DNA from 3 places in the Desulforamulus ruminis DSM 2154 genome. Region 1 is predicted to be linked to each of the others. Evidence: riboswitches for the same ligand, from Rfam matches in the RefSeq annotation. Region 1 holds a riboswitch; each other region holds the start of a gene.

Region 1 (7,459 bases):
TAACCTTGATTCATTTAAGCCAGGACAGGCCCCAATCGGCAGATGCCATTTCCTGGATTAACCGGAAATATTCCGAGGATCAGAACTGGCAGACCGGCGTACGGCAAATACTGGAGGAATTAAAAACAGAAACGACGGCTACCGATCGGTAAGCCGTCTCTCTTTTTATACCCATGTATACATGATAAACCCCGGACCAAGGGATCGGCCTGGTCCTGTAAGCATGATATAATAACTTGTAAATCCATTTTAGAAAAGGGGCGATGGGATATGGGCAGCTTGACAAGAATTCTTTGTGAGCGCAGAAGATATACCGAACAATGCTATACCCATGCCCACACCTTTGCCCAGTTAATTCTGCCCCTTCAGGGCACGCTGTGCATTCAGACGGAAATCTACAACGCCGATTTAAAGGATGATCATCTCTTTTTCTTCCCTCCCTTTTGTGATCATACCTTTCATTCCAAGGATCACAATGAATTTTTAGTTTTGGATATCCCTGAATTTTTCCTTTCTCCTCAGGAGATAAAAAAAATCAACGGCGGACTGTATAAATCCCTGGATCCCCGCTGGCAGGCCCTCCGTCTATTAATGTTAAATGAAGCGGATTCCGCACAGGGGCCGGGCGGCATCCACGAGCTTTTTCGTTATGCCTCCCGCCTTTTGCTGGAGGACTGCCTGCCCCCATCCATTCAGTTTATCCATGAGCATTACCACCAAAAAATTACCCTGCAGCAATTGGCGGATCTGGAGCATTATCATCCCGCTTATTATTGCGGCTGGTTTCAGAAAACCACCGGCCAAACACCCATGGCCTACATTAAAAATCTGCGACTCAACAAAGCCAAAGAATTGCTGGCGGAAAGCAGCCTCCCGGTATTGCAAATTGCCCAGGAAGTAGGTTACGAGCACCATTCTACCTTGAGCCGGGTTTTCAAAGAGCAGGAAAAAATATCCCCCGCCGCCTACCGGGAAAGGATGCAAAGATCCGCTAAATAAAACCTGAAAAGCGGTAAAAAAGACCTTCCTCTTTTTAGTTATAATAACTGCATGATCGTACAAAATATGGGGGAATGACTTTGAGTAACCTTTTCAAGGGCGCCATCTACCTATCCTTGGCCGCCAGCATCTGGGGCGGTATGTATGTGGTCAGCAAATTCGCCCTGGACACCATCCCGCCCTTTACCCTTTTGTTTCTGCGTTACTTGACGGCTTCGCTGTTTTTAGTTTTCATTTGCTGGCAGCGCAAGGAACTTACTCTCCCCCGGCAGAACCGGGGCCTTTTGTTTCAAATTGGTTTTATCGGCTACTTTCTTTCCATTGCCGCCCAATTTGTCGGTACAAAACTTTCTTCGGCCCACATGGGTGCGGTGATTACCACCTTGTCTCCGGTCTTTCTTTCCCTATTTGCGGTTTTTCTCTTAAAGGAAAGAATGTCTTTTAAGCAATTGATGTCCATGGCGGTTGCTTTTGCCGGCGTGATGATTGTCATTGGCGGCGGTGGCGGAGACAGTACCCTGGGGGGAAATATCTCCCTGCTGTTGGCAGCCTTGTTCTGGGGCTATTATTCCGTACTGTCCCGCAAGGCTTCCGCTGATCATTCCTCATTGGAAATTACAACCTGGGGGATTCTGGTAGCCACCATCCTGACCCTGCCCACCATCTTTTTTGAATGGCAGGCTTGGTCGATGAAAGACCTGCTGCAAGGACCCATTCTGTTGAGCGTTCTTTACATTGGACTGGTTGCCACCGCCCTGGCCTTCTTTAGCTGGAATAAGGGATTATCCCTGCTCCCTTCTCACCAGGCAGGACCCTTCTTTTTTCTCCAGCCGGTGGTGGGCAGCCTGCTGGGCTGGCTCTTTTTAAACGAGCATTTAACTCCTTCCTTCTTTTTAGGAAGCTTATTCATCCTTGCCGGGGTGTATTTTAACATGAGGCAGCGGGACTAGCGGGCTGTAAGGCCGAACACAACGGTACAAAATAATCCAGCGCCAAAGAAGAAATAAAAAACAATAGAACGCGGATTGTTAAACTTTTTTAAATCCGCGTAATCCGTAGAATCCGTTCAATCCGTGTTCCACTCTTACTCTGGTTGTCCCCCGCAGCTTTGGTCTTTACAGGTACAAGGACTAACCTAAAACAAGTTTACAGGTTGTACTACCAATGACCTAACGCATGTGCTATGATAAAGTGGACAATTACATAGCAGTGTTGGGTGATCCCATGCAAGGGGATTTAAAAGAGAATCGGGTGCAAGTCCCGAACGGTCCGGCCACTGTAAATGGCGAGCATTTTCTAAAATACCACTGGAGTGATCTGGGAAGGTAGAAAAATGCATTGACCCATAAGTCAGGAAACCTGCCTAACACTTAACTGATAACCTCCCGAGGAGAGGTACACAGTTGGGCGCGGCAGCAAACAAAAGCTTTATACTTAATTTTTGTATGCCTGGCAAACCTTAATTCTCCCGGGAGAGTTAAGGTTTTATTTTTTGATTTTATCAAGAAGGAGGGTAGAAATTTTACCGAAGCCCGCTGGCCTAAAGGAGCGGGCAGTCTATTTTATCGCCAAGACCAGTTGCATTTGCAAAGGAGGTATTCTTCTGTCCAGTAAAATTTTATTCCCTGTCATCTTATTGGCCGCACTCTTTCTTTTTATACCGCAACCTGCTTACGCCATGCACATCATGGAAGGCTTTCTGCCGGTTAAATGGTGTCTGTTGTGGGCGGCCCTGTCCCTCCCCTTTATTATCTGGGGCCTTCGGTCCATCCAAAAGGTCCTTCGTGAACAACCCAAGTTAAAAATGCTGTTGGGGGTAGCCGGAGCCTTTGCCTTTGTTCTTTCCGCCCTGAAAATCCCTTCGGTTACCGGCAGTTGTTCACATCCCACCGGAGTCGGTCTGGGGGCCATTTTATTTGGTCCTGCGGCCATGAGCGTCCTGGGCTGTATTGTGCTGATCTTCCAGGCCCTGCTGCTGGCCCACGGCGGCATTACCACCCTGGGCGCCAATGTCTTTTCTATGGCTGTAGTAGGTCCCTTTGTGGCCTACGGTGTTTTCCGTCTGGTAAGAAAATTGAGCGGTCCCCAGTGGCTGGCCGTTTTTCTGGGAGCTTTCCTGGGCGACCTGCTGACCTATGTGACCACCTCTTTCCAACTGGCCCTGGCCTTTCCTGCCGAAGTGGGCGGCCTGATGGCTTCCTTCACCAAATTTATGGGTGTCTTTGCCTTAACCCAAATCCCTCTGGCCATTAGTGAAGGACTACTAACGGTATTAATCTTTAACCTTCTGACCACTTACAGCAGCCAAGAACTCAAAGAGCTGTCCCTTCTAACCAAAAAGGAGGATCTATATGGATACCACCGGTAAGCAAAGCGTTAAAAAAACAGGATTAACCAACTTTATTCTGCTGGCAGCGGTTATCCTCCTGGCCATTATCCCCCTGGTTACCATTCAAGGTGCGGAATTCGGCGGGGCCGACGGTCAGGCGGAAGAAATCATTACCCAGGTAAACCCGGACTACCAGCCCTGGTTTCAACCTCTTTGGGAGCCTCCCAGCGGAGAAATCGAGAGCTTGTTATTTGCTCTGCAGGCTGCCTTAGGAGCCGGTTTCATCTGTTATTTCCTTGGTTATGCCCGTGGGAGGAGACTCCATAAGGATGCTATACATCGATAAATACGCTTACTGCAGTCCCCTGACCAATACCCATCCTTTGGAAAAATTTTGCTTTGCCGTGATCAACATGGTTTTTTGTTTAGCCTCGCCTTCCTTGACGGTTCCCCTGCTGATCCTTTTACTGACGGCGGGGATCCTCATTTTAAAGGGCGGCATTCCTTTGGCCTTTTATCTTAAACTTCTGCTGCTGCCCTTTTCCTTTTTGATCATTGGCACAGCCACCGTGGCCATAACCTTAATTCAGAATTCCGGTTCAGCTCTTTGGGCTATTACCCTATTCGGCGCAACCCTAGGGGTTACCGCTCAGAGTCTGGAAACGGCCATTGGCTTATTTTTTAAATCTCTGGGGGCTGTTTCCTGTTTGTATTTTCTTTCTCTGACCACCCCGCTGCCGGAAATCATCAGCGTCCTGAGATCATTAAAGGTTCCGTCTCTTTTTCTGGAATTGATGAGCCTGATTTACCGTTACATTTTTGTTCTGCTGGAAACCGCCGATCAAATTTATACTTCTCAAAAGGCCCGGCTGGGTTACAGCACTTTGCGGGGCGGCTACCGTTCTTTGGGGCATCTGGTTTCCAATCTTTTTATCAGTTCTTACCGGCGTTCCCTGGATCTTTACACCGCTCTGGAAGCCAGGTGCTACGATGGGGAATTAAAAGTTTTACAGCCCCAATTTCAATTTTCTAAAAAGAATCTGGCAGGAATGGCTATGGTTGAACTTTTTCTGCTGGGTTTACTATTCTTCATTTAAAGGAATTTATCATGTCAACAATTTTAGAAACACGAAACCTCTCTTTCCAATATCCGGATGACACAGCCGCCCTGAAGGACGTCTCCGTAAAAATTGAATCCGGAAAAAAAGTGGCCTTTCTTGGACCCAACGGGGCGGGTAAATCAACCCTTTTTCTGCATTTGAACGGTATTTTAAAACCCAGCCAGGGCAGGATACTCTTTAAGGGCAGGGAAATAAAATACAACCGCTCTTCTCTAATGGAACTTCGCAGAAATATCGGCATTGTCTTCCAGGATGCCGACAGCCAGCTTTTTTCCGCCAACGTCTTTCAAGAGGTTTCCTTCGGCCCCCTGAATCTGGGTTTGCCGGAGCAGGAAGTAAGGGCCCGGGTGACAAAAGCCCTGGCGGATACCGATATTTCCCATCTGGTGCAGAAGCCCACTCATTTTTTAAGCTACGGGCAGAAAAAAAGAGTTTCCATCGCGGGCATTTTAGCCATGGAGCCCTCGGTAATTATCCTGGATGAACCCACTTCCTCCCTGGACCCCTATCACGGGAAACAACTCATGGATTTAATTGATGAGCTTTCCCGGAGAGGAACCACCGTAATCTTATCGACCCACGACATTGAAATGGCCTATGCCTGGGCGGAATCCATTTACGTCATGCTGGACGGAATGATCCTTAAAGAAGGCGTCCCGGAAGAATTGTTTCAGGACGAACCGTTACTGAAAAAAGCAGGACTTTGCAAACCCTTGATCTTAGAAATTTACCAGGAGTTTAAAAAGTGGGGCTATTTTAAGGAAGAAATAAAACCACCCAGAAACAAAAAGCAATTGTCCCAAATCATTGAGGCTTTGGCTCCAACCATAAAGGATTAAAAACATCAAGATAAAACAGAAGGCTATCGTTACGAAGCACGATAGCCTTCTGTTTATTACGGTCATTTAGGCAATTATATTAGCGCACCCTTGATTTCCTGGAATGCCAATGTATAATCATTTTATATTAAGTCTATAGTCTATGTTGAAGAATTCCTAAGAATAACGGGTGTTACTTGCTCATTAATAAACTGGAGTGTTTGGAGGTGTAAATTATGAAAGCTAGTAAATTATACAAAAAGCTGGAGGAGGATTTCGATGTTGCAAACATGAATGATGATTGGAGTTTTATGAATCTTGAAAATGATTTTATTACTCCAGATTTCAAAACGAAATATATGGGTTTGGTTTTAGATAATGCTAAAACTATCAACAAAGTATATACGGCGACCTTTCCAGATAAGGAAATCATTCAGAAGATTATAGATCGTGATGAAACGGATGTCTTGCTGTTTTCTCACCATGCAATGGAATACATTGCGTCGGATGAAGGATTTCCCTTTTATGATATTCCGCTGTCTTATTTGTCGGAAATGAAAAAACGTAGAATTTCTTTTTATATGCTCCACACTCCATTGGATAACTATAGTAAATATTCCACCTCGGTATGTTTTGCAAAGGCTTTAGGACTGAAAATCATAAAACCTTTTTGCCAGTATGATGAGAAAACCAAGGTTGGCGTTATTTGCCGCACCTCACTGGAACGGACCGAGGATTTCGCGGAGCTTGTCAGAAAAACAGTGGGACATGAGGTAAAGCTGTATGAATATGGAGAAAAAACCATAAAGAATGGGTTGGTGGCTATTGCGTCCGGCGGAGGCAGTTATCCCTTTGTCGCTTCAGAAGTTGCAGAAATGGAAATCAATCTTTATCTTACCGGATTTACCAAACCTCTGCCGCATTTTGAACCAACGCTGGAATTTCACAGAATTGCAAAGGATCAGTTCATTAATGTTATTGGAGCGACCCATTATTCTACTGAGAAATTTGCTTGCATAGCAATGGTGGATTATTTCAACAGCTTAGGCTTGGAAACAAAATTTTTAGAGGGAAAATACTCATTGAAAGATTTATAAGGCACCAGTTTAATTCCACGAATAAGCCCCTTGAGCATTGATTCTTGCTCAAGGGGCTTGACTTTATAATTGATAATACTGTCGTTGGCACTGCTATTTAAGTTTTTCTGTTTATTCCTTAGTGGAGGCCTTTGGTATGAATCAATATTTCAAGGCGCTTAACCAGTAATCAAAGATGATGCTTTGACCATAGGTGGTACCCGGCACAGCCCAGCGGGCGTTCAGTTTTTGCCAGGTGGGGGCAATGCCCTGGCTCACCAGGCTAAACCTAGGGTCATAAAGAATCTTGCCGGAAGGCAGGGGATCCCTGGTAGCATAAGCATAAAGATGCTGGATATGCGCTTCCACGCCAATTTCCGGCGTGGCAAAGATAGCCCCGTGCACACCCTCTTCAAACCTCACTCCGTCCGGATCCGCCCCGTTGAAAGGCTCCTGGCCGCTGCACGCGGCGCCGGTAGCCCATAAACCGCAGTAATTATTCTGGTCAGGCTGCACATCCCCGGTAAACTGCCAGTAGTGTGTTTCCTTGGCGGCCTGGCAAAAGGCTAGGTCACCCCTGATGCCATATTCTTTGCCAATTTTAATATAGAGTTCCGCCAGATCCGGTATGGGCACCAGCTCTCGCCCGTATTGCTGCTCCATTTTAATTTTTAGACGGGGAGTCTCAGCAGCAATCCAAGCCCTCAACTGGTCCGCCGTGGCCACCGGGTCTCCCATGATGGTCAGGTCCGCCGTGGCCCACTGGGCTCCTCCGGGAATTTTAAAGGTTGGACTGTACTGGGACAGCAGTGCGGCGGCCTTTTTAAATTGCTCCAACTGCTCTGGACTGAAACCGGATTCATCCTGGTTGAGCAGTTCCTCAGAACTGATCACTCTTCCGTCCAGCAATTTTATATTGGTCCGGTAGCCGGCTAATTCCCGGAGCAACTGGCTGGGAACCGGAGGCGCAGGCTCTATCTCCGGGGACGGCTCATCTTCAGGTTCCGGCTGGGAGACTTCGGGCGCGGAGCTGATTTCCACCAAACGGCGCTGCTGATCCCAGTTTACCTGGCAGCCCAGGGCTTCCCCCACCGCCCGCAAAGGAATCAGGGTTCT
Region 2 (7,459 bases), 1.6 Mb from region 1:
GAATGTTCAGCATGCGATTCCAGTCATCCTCCGTAATATCCATAAAGAGTTTTTGCTGCGCAATACCGGCATTATTAATTAAAACATCAATGGTTTGAAAGGTTGACAGGCTTTTTTCAACCATTGCCTCCACTTGATCACGCTTAGCGATGTCCGCTCTATAAACCATCACCCGGTGTCCCTGCTCCTCAAGGGAAGAGGCCAGAGAGAAGGCGTCCTTTTCAGAATGTAAATAATTGATAATAATATTATAATGATTCTTGGCAAACACTTCTGCGGTTGCACGGCCAATCCCCCTGGAACTTCCGGTAATAAGGACGGTTTTTTTCATCAATCCGACAATCCTCTCACTGTTCAATATTTTCCTTTTGTTATTAAATATAATATAAATCATTTCTTTCCACAAACATTCCTGCTTTCGCCTTGGTTCATTAAAAAAGCGAGGTTCAAGCCGGTTAAGCTCTTGAACCCCGCATCATGATTATAGGAGTTTTTTTCTTAAATCTTTGGCCGCAGCAACCATATGCTGCAGACTGGGCACCGTTTCCTCCATACCCCTTGTTTTAAGTCCACAATCCGGGTTAACCCATAGTTTCTTTAGGTCCAGCTTATGAATCATTTTCATTAATATCTCTTCGATCTCTTCCTTGCCCGGCACCCTCGGAGAATGAATATCATAAACCCCGGGACCAACCTCGGTTCTGAAATGGTTTGCGTTCAACACATCAATAATGGACAAATCGGACCTTGCTGCTTCAAAAGTAATGACATCTGCATCCATATCATCGATTTCTTTTATGATATCTTCAAATTCACTATAGCACATATGGGTATGAATTTGCGTATGGGGTTTAACACTTGCATGAACCAGTCTGAAAGCCTTGATGGCCCAGCACAGATATTCATCGTACCAGTCCTTTTTCCTAAGGGGCAGCTTTTCTCTTAACGCCGCTTCATCAATCTGTATAATTTTTATGCCCTTGGCTTCAAGGTCCATGACCTCCGCTTTAATCGCCAGAGCAATTTGGTAGGCAATATTTTCCAGGCAAAGATCCTCCCTGGGGAAGGACCAGTTCAATATGGTTACAGGTCCTGTAAGCATTCCTTTGATCGGCTTGCTGGTAAGACTTTGGGCATAGTCAATATAGTCTACCGTGATGGCCTTATTCCTTCTGACATCTCCAAAAATGATGGGGGGCTTTACACACCGGGTGCCGTAAGATTGCACCCAGGCATTTCGGGTAAATAAAAAGCCCGCAAGATTTTCCCCAAAATATTCAACCATATCGTTTCTTTCAAATTCACCGTGTACAAGAACATCCAGCCCGATTTTCTCCTGCAGTTGAATTAACTCCGTAATTTTTTGCTTTATGGTTTCCTGGTACTGTTCATGAGAAATCCCTTGGTTCTTATATTGCTTCCTTAATTCCCTTATCTCGGAGGTTTGGGGGAAAGAACCAATGGTGGTGGTAGGAAGCAGGGGTAAATTCAAGGCATTTTTCTGCAGCTTTATTCTTTCTGCAAAAGAAGGCATTCTTTGAAAATCACTTTCTGTAAGACTGCTGATTTCCTTCCTTACGTCCTCATACCAATATTCTTTGTTCTCCAATTTTTCTTTAATGATCCGTTGATTTCTTATATATCTTTCATTTTGTTCAAAGGCTTGCTCATGGAACAGTTCTGCTAATTCCATAAGTTCGTCCAATTTCTCCTCGGCAAAGGCAAAATGAATTTTATATTTTTCAGCTAATTGAGTTTCATTTTTAACCGTATAAGGAACATGAAGCAAGGAACATGAAGTATTTAAAACAATCCGGTTTTTTTCAATGGAGCCTGCTATGAAGTCTAATTTTTTTAGGGTATCGCTGTAATGATTTTTCCATATGTTTTTACCGTTCACAACGCCGACAAAAAGCACTTTGTCCTTGGGAAACCCATATTGCTTAATGAGCTCTAAATTCCTGGGTCCTTCAACAAAATCAAGTCCTAAAGCATCAAAATCAAGGGAAATCAATTTTTCGTATACATCCCGGACATCCCCAAAATAAGTCTGCAGCAGGATTTTTACATTCTTTTTCTTGCTTAACAGCTTTTTGTACATGAACTGGAAAATCTCAATATCCTCTGCTGTTAAATCTGTTACCAGAATGGGTTCATCCACTTGGAGATAGTCCGCTTTTAATTCGTTGAATTCATTCAGAATTTGTTCATATACAGGCAAAATATCTTCGATATAATCCCGGTAGGTTTTTGTACCGTGGTTTATTTTAGACAATTTTAAAAAGGTAAAGGGTCCAATCAGAACCGGCTTGGTTTTTATGCCCAGGCCCAGTGCCTCAACATATTCCGCAAAGGGCTTCCTACTATTGAGCATGAACTTGGTACTGTCACTGATCATGGGAACCATGTAATGATAATTGGTATTGAACCATTTTTTCATGGGCAGGGCCTTGGCATCGTTTTGGGCATCTTGATACCCCTTGGCCATGGCAAAATAGGTTCCCAAATCATCAAGCCCTAATCTTCGATAGCTGTCAGGAATAACATTTAATAAAAAGGCGGTATCCAAAAAGGTGTCATAAAAAGAAAAATCATTGGACGGAATAAAATAAACACCTTTTTCCGCCTGCAATGACCAGTGCTGCTTGCGAATTTCTGCAGCCTTTTGCAAAAGTTCTTCCTTGGAGAGTTTTCCATTAAAATAACTCTCAACCCACTTTTTTAATTCCCTCTGAGCTCCTATTCTCGGGTATCCCACGGTTGATAAAAGTTGCACTTTCCCTTCCTCCTCAGTATTAATGGAGGAAATAGACACAATTATACACAAATCGTCTCTATCCCCATTCCCAAAGATTGAGATTTTTGCTTTTAAGGCAGGTCTCCTGGCTTCCCATCATCCTACTCTCCTTACCTTCCCACCGTATGCACGGCAGTGGCCATACCGGATTTCGTCTGAGTTACAGTAGTGGGTGCTGCTCGGGATTTCAACCCGATTCCCTATTATCCCTTTTGATTATAAAAGGGCACCTTAAAGCATTATCATCGTATGATTTTATTTTAAAACTTTAGCACTGTCAAGTCTTAAATAACTTTTAAAAGAGTCTAAACCAATATCCATTCCGCCTCAAAATTCCTTAATCTGGTCTGCAACTCGTCAATTCTAAGCAGTAAAGTTACCCTCTCCTCTTCCAAAAGTTTGATGTTGGCTTCAAAAAAAGCAAGATCATCCTTGACTATATTCAGGAGATCTCTTAATTTTTTATTCTCCCGTTGTAATTTCTGCCGCTCCTGTTCAGCAAAGGGATTAAAAGAATCGCCCTTTCCATCCCTTTGGCTGGCAAAGGATTGGGTTATTGCTGTCTGTAATGGCATTGATTTCATCCCCTTACCATTTATAACCGATAAGTAACATCATCTCTGAACAATCCGTATTGTTTCACTTTTAAAACCCAATTATTAATAATATCAATAATGATAATGATTATCATTATTGATATTATTGTAATCGATGAGGTGATGTTGGTCAATCCCTACTGGTTCATGATTTCTTCCGGTCACGATATTTTCCCCTTTATGCTATTCGATCCTGCTTCGTTCATCTTGTAAATAAAAAATTCCCGGCAGGTCCATTACAGACGAAACCGGGACTACAGTATCCACTGCTATCATCCTTTAGGAGGCAGCAGCAACTTGTTTTTCAGCAATTAAATCCTCCAGGCGTTCTTTCTGTTTCATCAACTCTTCCAGTTGAATATCCCCAGCCTCTTCCTTTGGTACTGGTACGAGGTTGCTGAACTTTTCCTTGTTTTCAGTAAAAGTCTTATATCCTAGTATCCCAGCTACCAAACCAACCCCCAGGCCAATCCAGAAATCTGTTCTCGTAAACATATTTTTCACCCCCTTAAATTAGTTTGTTAATGTTGCACACTTGGTGTTATATTGAGGCCAACCAAAAACAATCTCAATAAAGTTGAGCAGCCAGGTAACAAACATGCCCATCAACGCCCGGTCACTTTCTAAAGAAAGAATACTGAACAACCCGGCTAAGGTATCCAGGTGCAGGGATCGATTGCCGCAGCTGACCACATCCCGGTGGGTTAAAACAGCATATCCGGTAATACCAGCCGCCAGATATTCCAAATAATGAACCCCATTTCCAGCAGTCCCCGCCTGGGTTACCGCTCTTCTGGAGGCATGAGCCACCAGCAGTGAAGCCCCGGCCAGCAGGGACCAGAAGAGATCTTTTTTATTAACATCCATGCCCGATCCGAAACCATGGTTCAGTACCGGTGGCTGTGCAGGAATATTCCTCAAAATGGTGTTTTGATCGATTTGTTGAGGATCATAACAGATCAGCAGCGTTTTAATAACAGGGTTTATCCTCACTAGAGCAACCCCCGGCAATTTTCCCAGCTTTTCACCGATGCTGTTCAATCTGAAAGTCCCTTGGAACTCCAATCTTAATCTGCCGGGTAAGGAATGCCTGATTTCGTAACCTTTACCGCTCATCTGCTACTCCCCTTTATCAATATCCTGGCACTGTTTAATACCACCCCGATGGTGGCTGTGTTGTGAATTAAGGCAGATACTACCGGGTTAATTCTTCCCATGGCCCCCAGCAAAATAGCAACCGTATTGATGGTGATGGTCGCGGCAAAATTCTGGCGGATAATGCCCATGGTCTGCTTGGCCAGGCCCAAGGTTTCCGGCACCGCCAGAGGATCGTCGATATTAATGGTGATATCCGCTGCCTCCACCGCCACATCGGTCCGGCTGCCCCCCATCGCCACCCCTACATCGGCAAAAGCCAGAGCCGGAGCATCGTTAATGCCGTCACCAATCATCATCACCTGGGAACCCCGCTGCATTTTAGCCACCAGCAGGGCCTTGTCCTGAGGCATAACCTCCGCTTGATAGGAATCAATTCCCAGATGGGTTGCCGTTTGCATGGCAACATTCTTACTGTCCCCGGTGAGCATAACCACTTCGTCAATGCCCAAACGTCTTAACCGATTAATGGCCTTTTTCATTTTAGGACGAATGGGATCGCTGATGGCTAAAACCCCCAGGGTCTGGTTTTCTCTGGCCACATAAACCACGTTATGCCCCAGTTCCCGGTGTCGGGTCTCCGCAAAATGAAAAGATGCACAGTCAATCTTATTTTCGGCCATGAAGGTCCTGCTGCCTACCAATACCCAGCCGCCGCCCACCGTGTCATCGCCCGGCAGAGACGCTTTAATTCCCCTGCCAACCACCGTTTCGGTACTGTTGTGCTGAGGAATAGGCCAGCCGGCCTCCTTGACCCGGGCCAGAATAGCCGTTGCCAGAGGATGGGTCGAATGATACTCAGCCGCAGCTGCCAGAAGCAGGACTTCCTGCTCACTGACCTCCCCGGTGGTATCCACCGCCATAACCACCGGTCTCCCTGCGGTTATCGTACCGGTTTTATCCAGCACCACGGTGTCAATGTTGGCCAGGGACTCCACATAGTTGCCGCCTTTAATAAGCACCCCACGGCTGGCTGCCCGTCCAATGGCAGCAGAAATGGCAGTGGAAGTGGATAGTTTTAAACCGCAGGAATAATCAATAAACAACATGTTGAGCACCCGCTGCCAGTTTTTGGTTACCCCGTATACCAAAGCAGCGGTTACAAAAGACAAGGGGACCAACATGGTGGAAATCTTATCGGCAAAATTTTGTACCGGTGCTTTCCGGGTATGGGCCTCTTCCACTAAATGAACAATTCGGGCCAGAGCCGTCTGGTCCCCGACCTTTTCCACTGTAATTTCTAAAAAACCGTTTTTAACAATGGTCCCGGCATAGACCCCGTCCCCTGCCACCTTTTCCACCGGCATATATTCACCGGTGATAGAAGATTGGTCTACAGCCGCCCGGCCATCGGTAACCCTGCCGTCTACAGAAATTTTCTCTCCTGTATGTACACACACAGTGTCTCCGGATCGCAGTGACTCCACAGGAACCTTTTCCTCGCGGCCTTCGGCATCAACCCGCCAGGCCAGTTGCTGATCCAGATTTAACATTCTTGAGATATGGCTGCGGGTTTTTTCAGCGGTATAGCCGGTCAGAAGTTCTGCTGCATTGGAAAGCAAAATAATGGTCAGACTGGATTCCGGTCTTCCCCCCAGCACCGAGGCAGCTACGGCAGTAGCCGTCAAGGTATCTGCGTTAGGCTGTAAATCGGTAACCAAACTCTTTAGGCCGCTTTTAAGAAAGGACCTGGAAATAAACAGCACCAAAAGGCTTCTGGCTAGATACATTCCGCCATAAGCTGCAGGATGAATTCTTTTGACCAACTCCAAACCCACTAGACTAACGGCGGAGGTGATCAAGCCGTTTCTATTTCTGGAAATTTCTTCTTTTAGCTCTGATTGGTAAGTAATGGGACCCCTTTGATCCTGCCTATGCCTTTTAATAAAATTGCTAACTTGTCCACCGGCCGCCGGAGAACATACCACCCGTAAATTTCCTTGCTCATCAATGTAAGCGCTGGACACTCCCTGAAAAGATCTCAGTCGGGCTTCCAACAAAGCTTTTTGCCGGTTGGACATGGGCTTACTTAGCCTAAAGCAGAGTTTGCTGTGCCTCATGTAATTCCCTTCCACCATTTTAATGTGCCTTTTTCATCAGATTATAAGACCACCACATCATTTGTGGACCGCTGGGCCACTGTTTTAACCGCAAGGCTTTCCTTAAACCCAGGATTAAAAAAACTCCCGCCAAGGAAGTAGGAAAATCCAGAAATCCATCCGTTCTTTTATATACACCGACATTCATATGGCCAAACATGCCCTGGATTCTTTTCCTTAGTTTACCTGCCCGCGGAAAAAAGATCTTGTCTTTCATCAAGTGGTTTACGAATTCCTCTGAACAATGATAATTGATTACCAGAGAACCGGTAATCCGATTGATGGTGAAACGGTTAACCCCTTGTACCGTTTTAAAATAACCCTCTACCTTTTTAGCATATTGATCGTCCCACTTGAGCCTGGGATCATGATAACGCCTGCGGCCGGCAGTACGATGAACCAGCTTTATACCTCCGTTGCCGCCAGCCTTACGCAGTTGCTCGGCCATCAAAGTGCCAACCGCTAAGCCTGCCATATAACTCATAGATTACCTCCTGTCATATTTACTTGCAATAAGTCCCTCTATTTCCTGCAGAAATTTATTACCAAGCACAGCTTCGGGAGAATATTCAATGAGAACGGAACCTGTTTGATGATTTACCGTAAAATTCTGTATTTCCTTGATATCCGCTAGATAGTTGCTCAAATCCTGAGCTTTGGTCTGGTTATTGTGGATTTGCCGGGAATAAATTCTTACCCGGCCAGGAATATAATGCAAAACTTGAACACCGGTAAGGTGCCGGAACATTTTCTTCTTTACGGTTCCACCGATCTCTTCCAGGAAATTTTTGATACCGTCACGCTCCCTCCCC
Region 3 (7,459 bases), 1.6 Mb from region 1:
GTTATCCGACGCCTCCAGTATCCGGGAAAATTTTTCCCTGCTGCATGTTGCGGGAACAATGGAGAGAACATCATTTCCTTCGGCCAGGGGGAAGTCAAGGCGGCTCCCGGCGGCGCAAAAGGAAGTGATGCCGGGAATGGTTTGAAGATTAACCCCGTGCTTGGATAAAAGACGGTGTACATAAATATAGGTGCTGTAGAGCATTGGGTCTCCCAGGGTTAAAAAGGCTGCTTGTTTGCCCTGCCTCAGAAGCTCCAAAATGGTGTTTTGGCATTTCACCCAGGCTTCGCTAAGGCGGGTTTCATCGTAAACCATGGGAAATACCAGCTCCAAAATCTCCGTCCTTTCCCCCAGGTGGGGAAGGGCGATGCTCAGAGCGGTGCTTTTTTCACTTTTATCCCTGCGAGGGGCGATTACCACATCCACCGATCTTAGAATGTTCACTGCTTTTAAAGTGATCAGTTCCGGGTCTCCGGGTCCAACACCGATACCATATAAAGTTCCTTTCACAGCGCCCTCCTAGTATTTTTAATCAATCTTATTATAAGCCTCCCGCAGGTGTTTTACATAGATATTTAAAATGTCTTCAATATCCAGAAGACCGGCCAGGTTGACGGAAACTTCGTAGTCCTGCTGCAGCTGGCTTTTCCAGGAGGCGGGTTGGCCGCCGGCCAGATCGCTGACGGCATGCTCCCCGGCGATGTTCATGAGGGGCATCACGGTTACCTGCTTTATACCGGCCCGGGATAAATCCTGTTTTACCTCCCTTGGGGAAGGATAACCTTCCACCGTTCCCAGAAAGACATTGGGATAACGATGACGGAGTAAATCATTGAGGCAGCCGTAAGTGCTAAAGGCATGGTGCCCGCTGCCGTGTCCCACCAAGACCAGGGCGTGTTCCGGATTTTCCGGTACAAAGGACCGAATCCCTTCGGCCACCTCCTGATAATCTTCAAAGTTATAAAGGAGGGGGGTTCCCAGGGTTAAGCGATGGAAACCGAATTTGCCAATTTTGCTCTGGAAATGTTTACCTGAGGATCCGTGAAAGCGGGCCATATTGTCCACCACGTTGACTAAATCATAATACTCCTGCCCGGCCAGCACATGCACCGATTGTACGGCTACCCGGGTAAAACCTTCATCCTGGAGTTTAGACAGGGCGGTAATGGGGCTGTCCACAGCATAGCCCTGCCGGGCTAGGTTATTACGGATGGATTTGGCGGTATAGGACCAGCGCACTTCCACTCCGGGGAACGCTTTACGGATTTTGTTTTCCAGATGTTTAAAGGAATTTGCCGCTTCCGCAACATTGGTGCCGAAGGTTACCAGGAGGACGGCCTTGTTATCGCTCATTTCTTTCACCAGCCTTAAACAAAATAAGCCTTAACTCCAATAAGTTAAGGCGAAGGGTAAAAAGGGGCAGAATGGATCAACCCTCTTAACCGCCTACCTCTCTTCGGGAGGAACAGTGGATTTTCCAAGGCAGGTCTCCTGACTTGCGGGTCGTGGCCGATTTCAACCTTCCCGGATGATTCCAGTGGTGTTTCAGAAATCTGCTCTCCGCATACAGTGGCCGGACCGTTCGGGATTTGCACCCGATTCCCTATTAAACCCCCTCCGGGGGTGCCCTGGAAGAAAATATGATTTAATTTACTATAAAATAGTATCATCTTTAGGGGAGGGTGTCCATAAAAATCCAGCCTGCGGTGCCTTTGTGCCTGGAACACAAGAATATAAGCGGAGGGTATTGCCAGGCAGCGGTTTTTCTGGTTACAATATGGATGAACAATCAAACATCTTCTGCAGGTGCCCTTTGGGGAGAATAGGGAATCAGGTGCAAATCCTGAGCGGTCCCGCCACTGTAAACGGAGAGTCTGCATCAGTAAGCCACTGGCCCGGAGGCTGGGAAGGTGGATGCAAGACCATGACCCGTGAGTCAGGAGACCTGCCTGTGGAAGTCCGCCGGGGATGATGGTAAAATTCTCAGCCTTTTTTAAGGCTGGGATTTTTTATTTTTAAATGAGGAGGAATCCATATGCAGCTGTTAAATAAAACCCTGGCCAATATCCAAGCTCCTTGTGCAGCCAGTCAAAAGGCGGCCAAAGAAAGGCTGGATAATCTGACGAAACCTCCTGGGAGTCTTGGGTTGCTGGAGGAAATTGCTTACCGTATGGCAGGCATGCAAGGAAACAGCCTGCCCCAATTGCCCCAGGAGAAGCTGGTTGCCGTGTTTGCCGGTGATCACGGGGTGGTGGCGGAGGGAGTCAGTGCTTTTCCCCAGGAAGTAACACCCCAGATGGTATTGAATTTTCTCAGAGGTGGTGCGGCCATCAATGTTCTGGCGCGCCAGGCAGGGGCCCGGGTTGTGGTGGCAGACATCGGGGTAGCCGGGGCTCCCATGGAACATCCGGAGCTGATAAACTGCCGGATTAAAGCCGGCACGGCAAACTTTACCGAGGGCCCTGCCATGAGCCGGGAGGAGGCTGTCCGGGCGATTGAAACAGGAATTGGCCTGGTGCGGCAGCAGGTAAAAGAGCGGCCGGCCCTGGTGGGGCTGGGTGAAATGGGCATTGGCAACACAACCGCCAGCAGCGCCGTTCTGGCAGCCTTCAGCGGTCTTCAGGCCGACCGGATTACCGGCAGGGGAACCGGGATTGACGAACACAGGCTTCAGCATAAGATTTCTGTGATTCAGCGGGCTTTGGAAGTAAACCGGCCGGATCCCGGAGACGGGCTGGATGTGCTGGCCAAGGTAGGGGGATTGGAAATTGCCGGACTGGCCGGCGTTATTCTGGGGTGTGCCGCGGAAAAAATACCGGTCGTCATCGACGGGTTCATCTCCGGGGCTGCGGCCCTGGTGGCCTGCGCCCTGTCACCCCTTAGCCGGGAGTACTTGTTTGCTTCCCATGTTTCTGCCGAACCAGGTCATAACCATGTACTGGAAATATTAAATTTAAAGCCCCTCCTGCATATGGATATGAGATTGGGAGAAGGGACCGGGGCGGTTCTGGCCTTCCCCATTATTGAGTCGGCAATTCATATCCTTCATGAAATGGCAACCTTTGCGGAGGCGGGAGTCAGCCAAGGCAAATAAGTATAAAACCCTGGTCCGGACGTTAAAGGGACCAGGGTTTTATCGATGAAGCAGAACTTGTGCTCTAATTCTTTGGGTCTGTTCCAACCAATTGCTTTCTCAGTATTTTCTTCACTACTGTCGTCAGAATGAAGATACCTGTTGCTATCAGGAAGCCTAAAAGATAAGCTTTCATGATTTTGCCCAGCCTTTGTTTTAGAGTCGGGATGCCGATATCCAATTTGCTGGAGAAAAAATGGTAATAAAAATGACCGCTGTTGATATGTTTACTTTAAGGGGGGGGATTACCATGCTGACTCCCAGTTTAGAAGATTATTTGGAAGAGATTTACCGACTGAATCAAAGTGGTGAAGCCGTGCGGGTAACGGATATTGCCGCCTGCCTTAGGGTAAGCCTGCCTTCCGTTACCAGGGCGCTGCAAAAACTAAATGAAAACGAATATATCCTATACCGCCGTTATAAGGATGTAGTGCTTACAGACAAAGGCAAACAATTGGGCCATTTTCTGGTGGAAAGAAACCGGATCATCCGGGAATTTTTGCATCTCATTGGTTCAAAATGTGATGTGGCTGCGGAGGCCGAGGCCATGGAGCACTACCTTTCGCTGCCCACCCTTTCATCCATCATTAATTTTGTAAAGTTTACCCAGCAATATCCGGCTTGGCTTAATGAATTTAAACGGTTCTGTCAGCAGGTGGAGATTGCCCAAGACCAGCAGGGCTAAACTAAGCCCAGCAGCCTTACGGTCTGGTTTACGATGAAACAAACGATACAGGCAACGCTTAAGGGAAGAAGGCCGGCCAGAAGGGTCCACTTCATACTTCCGGATTCCTTTTTAATGGTCCAGAGGGTGGTGCCGCAGGGATAATGTAAAAGGGAGAAAAGCATCATGCAAAGAGCGGTCAACCAGGTCCAACCCTGTTGAACCACAAAGAGATTGTATAAATCCTCCAGACTATTCAGTTCAGTCATAGAACCGGTGGCCAAATAACTCATAATCAGGATGGGAAGGACAATTTCATTGGCCGGAAGACCCAGTATAAAGGCCATCAAAATAAAACCATCCAGACCGATCCATTGGGCCAAGGGGTTTAACCACTGGGCGCAAAGGGTCAAAACGCTTAAATCACCTACATAGATATTGGCCAGCAGCCAGGTAATGGCACCTGCCGGAATAGCAACAATAATGGCTCGTCTCAATACGAAGAGGGTCCGGTCGAAAAGGGAACGTACGATAACACGCCCTATCTGGGGTTTACGATAGGGAGGGAGTTCCAGGGTAAAGGAGGAAGGAACGCCCTTTAACAAGGTTTTGGAAAGAATCCATGAAACCGCCAGGGTTACGGCAATTCCCAAAAGGATGGCACCGACCACAATGGCCGTGCTGCCAAAGCTGCCGCCCATACTCAGAACCATAATACCGGCCAGGGCGATTAGGGTTGGGTAACGGCCGTTGCAGGGGACAAAGTTGTTGGTCAGCATGGCGATCATGCGCTCCCGGGGAGAATCGATGATTCTGCAGGCGATGATACCGGCAGCATTACAACCAAAGCCCATGCTCATGGTAAGGGACTGCTTGCCGTGGGCTCCCGCCTTCTTAAACAAGCGGTCCAGGTTAAAGGCAACCCTGGGCAGATATCCGAAATCTTCCAATAAAGTAAAGCACGGAAAAAAGATGGCCATTGGCGGCAGCATAACCGAGACAACCCACGCCAAGCAGCGGTAAATTCCTTCCACAAAAAAACCGTGAACCCAAACCGGTGTGTGGAGCCAGTGGCATAGATCCGTAAGGCGATCCTGCCCCCAGAAAAGTACTGAAGCGAGCATTGCCGAGAGAACATTGGCCCCGGACACGGTGAACCAAAAGATCACACTTAATAAAATTAACATGGAAGCGAAGCCATAAACCTTGGAAGTTAGAATATCATCCAATTTTTTATCCCAATCGATGCCGGGTTTTTCTTTTTGAGTGACTACCTGGCCGGCAATGTCTTCGGCTGTACGGTAAAGATGGCCGACAATGACGTCGTTCATATTTTGGGTATCCAGGGTATCGACTTCCTTTAGAATGGCTTTCAGGCAGGCGGAGCAGGACTGACTCATGCCCAGAGTTCACCTCCAACTTTCATTTTTGAGTCTTGCTGGCCGGGCAGGCATTTTTCCAGGGCAGCAATCACAATGGGGTCTTTATCCAGCAGTCTTAAAGCTAACCAGCGGCTGTTATAGGCATCTCCCACCAATTTCTGGATTTGGGGTTGAATCTTTTGAATGGCTTCCTCCACCCGGGAGTCATATTGCACCAGGCGGGGGGTAGGCTTAAGCTGTCCGCCGGCCACGTCGGAAACTGTTTTAACTAATTGATCAAGGCCTGCGCCTGCTCTGGCGGAGGTTGGAACCACCGGGACACCCAACTGGACGGCTAATTCCTTAATATTGATAATAATATTTTTTCTTTTGGCCTCATCCATTAAATTTACACAAACAACAACCTTGGAAGTAATCTCCAGGACCTGTAATACCAGGTTGAGATTTCTTTCCAGACAAGTGGCATCCACCACCACCACGGTGGTATCCGGTTTGCCAAAACACAGGTAGTCCCTGGCCACCTGTTCTTCAACGGAATTGGCCAGAAGAGAGTAGGTACCCGGAAGGTCAACGAGGTTGTAAACCTGCCCTTGGTTGATATATTTCCCTTCAGCCCGCAACACGGTTTTGCCGGGCCAGTTGCCGGTGTGTTGGTTCAGGCCGGTTAAGGCATTAAACACCGTACTTTTTCCCGTGTTGGGATTTCCTGCCAGTGCAATCACCGTTTCTGTTCTGGATAAATGATTTCCCTCCATTTTTAATCCCCCTCGTAGCTTACCAATATTTGGCTGCCTTCTTCCTCCCGAAAGGCGATAACGGTTCCCCGTATTTTATAGGCTTTAGGATCTCCGGCCGGACTAATCCTAAGGGTCTCTACCCGGGTTCCCGGAACCAATCCCAGATCCATTAGCCTTCGTCGAACCATTCCCTGGGCTTGAATGGAACTGACAGTGGCGGATTGGCCAACCGGCAGTTCATAAAGAGTCATCATGCTTTCCGGCATGAAACCATATTTTTTCATAGCACTTCCTCCTTGAATTGAGTTAGATTGGTTTAACTAAATTAGCCTCGGCTAACAATGGGCCGTAAAAATGGGCAGATTTCTCCACAATCGCCTCCTTTACAGTAAGGGATGATGGTCTAAGTTAGATCAAACTAACTATATCTTCAGCTAACACCAATCTATGAAAAATAGGCAGTACTTGTTACAAAACAAAAAGTGGAAATATAACCAGTCGAAAAGGTGGAGGAGTTTGCCCGGAGGGGAGAAAAGTGTTCTTACAGCATCCTTTGGGAGGAATTAGAGGGCGCTTTTAGGGTTGCCTGTTATCATTGGTTAACGTAAAATAAAAAACATGGAAAAATTGTTCAATAAGGGGCGGGATTTATGAGAAAGTTCATGGCCATATATATCATTGTAATTCTATCTTTTTTTATTTTTTCAGGACAAGCCTGTCTGGCCGGTGAAGCAGACCCCCAGGCTGAAGTTAAACCGGAGCAGGAAATTGTGGTCCGGGCGAAAGTTTTAAACGTGTCGGAGGGTCAGGAACTTCCCGAGGCCATGGATGGTTGGACCCAGGGAAAAGAACAACTGCTTACGGTCAAAGTGCTCAGCGGAACCTTTAAAGGAGAGGAAATAAAACTCTCCCATGTGATACCCGATCAGCCTGGCTTGGGAGTAATTGTTAAGCCCGGTGATGAAGTGGTTTTATCCATACAGGTGGAGGGAAATACCATCACCAGCGCTTTTGTTTCAGACCACGCCAGGGATAAAAAGTTATATTATCTGGCGGGATTGTTTGCCCTGCTGATGGTGCTAATTGGCAGGATGAAGGGGTTAAAGTCGGTTTTTTCCCTGGTATTAACCGGTGTGGGAATCTTTTATGTGCTTCTCCCCATGCTGTTTAAGGGACACAGCCCCATTTTAGCCACCGTGCTGCTGGCCGCGGTGATGACGACCATTACCATGACGCTGGTCCACGGGGTGAATTATAAAACTCTGGCAGGCATCATTGGTACCACCAGCGGGGTGCTGGTGGCCGGCCTGTTGGCCCTGCTAATCGGTAAGGCGGCCCACCTCACCGGTTTTAGCAGTGAAGAGATGCAAATGCTGTTATATATTCCTCAAAAAATTGCTTTTGATTACCAGGGGCTGCTGTTTGCGGGGATGATTATTGGTGCTCTGGGGGCGGTTATGGATGTAAGCATATCCATTGCCTCCGCCATTGAAGAAATAAAAAGGGTCAATCCCTTACTGGGCACAAAGGATCTGTTCCGGTC

What was found. Region 1 has a riboswitch for cobalamin ahead of DESRU_RS16380 (energy-coupling factor ABC transporter permease). Riboswitches for the same ligand answer to the same signal wherever they lie in the genome.
Region 2: linked by a shared signal. The riboswitch ahead of metE (5-methyltetrahydropteroyltriglutamate--homocysteine S-methyltransferase) and the one ahead of DESRU_RS16380 (energy-coupling factor ABC transporter permease) in region 1 are both predicted to bind cobalamin.
Region 3: linked by a shared signal. The riboswitch ahead of cobT (nicotinate-nucleotide--dimethylbenzimidazole phosphoribosyltransferase) and the one ahead of DESRU_RS16380 (energy-coupling factor ABC transporter permease) in region 1 are both predicted to bind cobalamin.

Annotation. Positions count from the first base shown of each region.
Region 1 covers NC_015589.1:3,302,415-3,309,873, forward strand. The annotation lists gene DESRU_RS20010 (glucosaminidase domain-containing protein) at 1-152, shown strand, start outside; gene DESRU_RS16370 (helix-turn-helix transcriptional regulator) at 271-999, shown strand; gene DESRU_RS16375 (DMT family transporter) at 1,074-1,949, shown strand; cobalamin riboswitch at 2,197-2,380, shown strand; gene DESRU_RS16380 (energy-coupling factor ABC transporter permease) at 2,678-3,367, shown strand; gene DESRU_RS16385 (energy-coupling factor ABC transporter substrate-binding protein) at 3,351-3,674, shown strand; gene cbiQ (cobalt ECF transporter T component CbiQ) at 3,658-4,425, shown strand; gene DESRU_RS16395 (energy-coupling factor ABC transporter ATP-binding protein) at 4,437-5,288, shown strand; gene DESRU_RS16400 (Nif3-like dinuclear metal center hexameric protein) at 5,504-6,364, shown strand; gene DESRU_RS16405 (stalk domain-containing protein) at 6,506-7,459, opposite strand, start outside.
Region 2 covers NC_015589.1:907,128-914,586, reverse strand. The annotation lists gene ymfI (elongation factor P 5-aminopentanone reductase) at 1-331, opposite strand, end outside; gene metE (5-methyltetrahydropteroyltriglutamate--homocysteine S-methyltransferase) at 482-2,776, opposite strand; cobalamin riboswitch at 2,856-3,045, opposite strand; gene DESRU_RS04500 (hypothetical protein) at 3,103-3,372, opposite strand; gene DESRU_RS04495 (hypothetical protein) at 3,673-3,888, opposite strand; gene DESRU_RS04490 (HMA2 domain-containing protein) at 3,907-4,509, opposite strand; gene DESRU_RS04485 (heavy metal translocating P-type ATPase) at 4,506-6,608, opposite strand; gene DESRU_RS04480 (HMA2 domain-containing protein) at 6,628-7,131, opposite strand; gene DESRU_RS04475 (HMA2 domain-containing protein) at 7,135-7,459, opposite strand, start outside.
Region 3 covers NC_015589.1:917,592-925,050, forward strand. The annotation lists gene cobI (precorrin-2 C(20)-methyltransferase) at 1-510, opposite strand, end outside; gene DESRU_RS04530 (sirohydrochlorin cobaltochelatase) at 529-1,353, opposite strand; cobalamin riboswitch at 1,465-1,646, opposite strand; cobalamin riboswitch at 1,788-1,967, shown strand; gene cobT (nicotinate-nucleotide--dimethylbenzimidazole phosphoribosyltransferase) at 2,036-3,094, shown strand; gene DESRU_RS04545 (metal-dependent transcriptional regulator) at 3,384-3,818, shown strand; gene DESRU_RS04550 (nucleoside recognition domain-containing protein) at 3,815-5,197, opposite strand; gene DESRU_RS21725 (FeoB small GTPase domain-containing protein) at 5,194-5,934, opposite strand; gene DESRU_RS04560 (FeoA family protein) at 5,937-6,200, opposite strand; gene DESRU_RS04565 (YibE/F family protein) at 6,567-7,459, shown strand, end outside.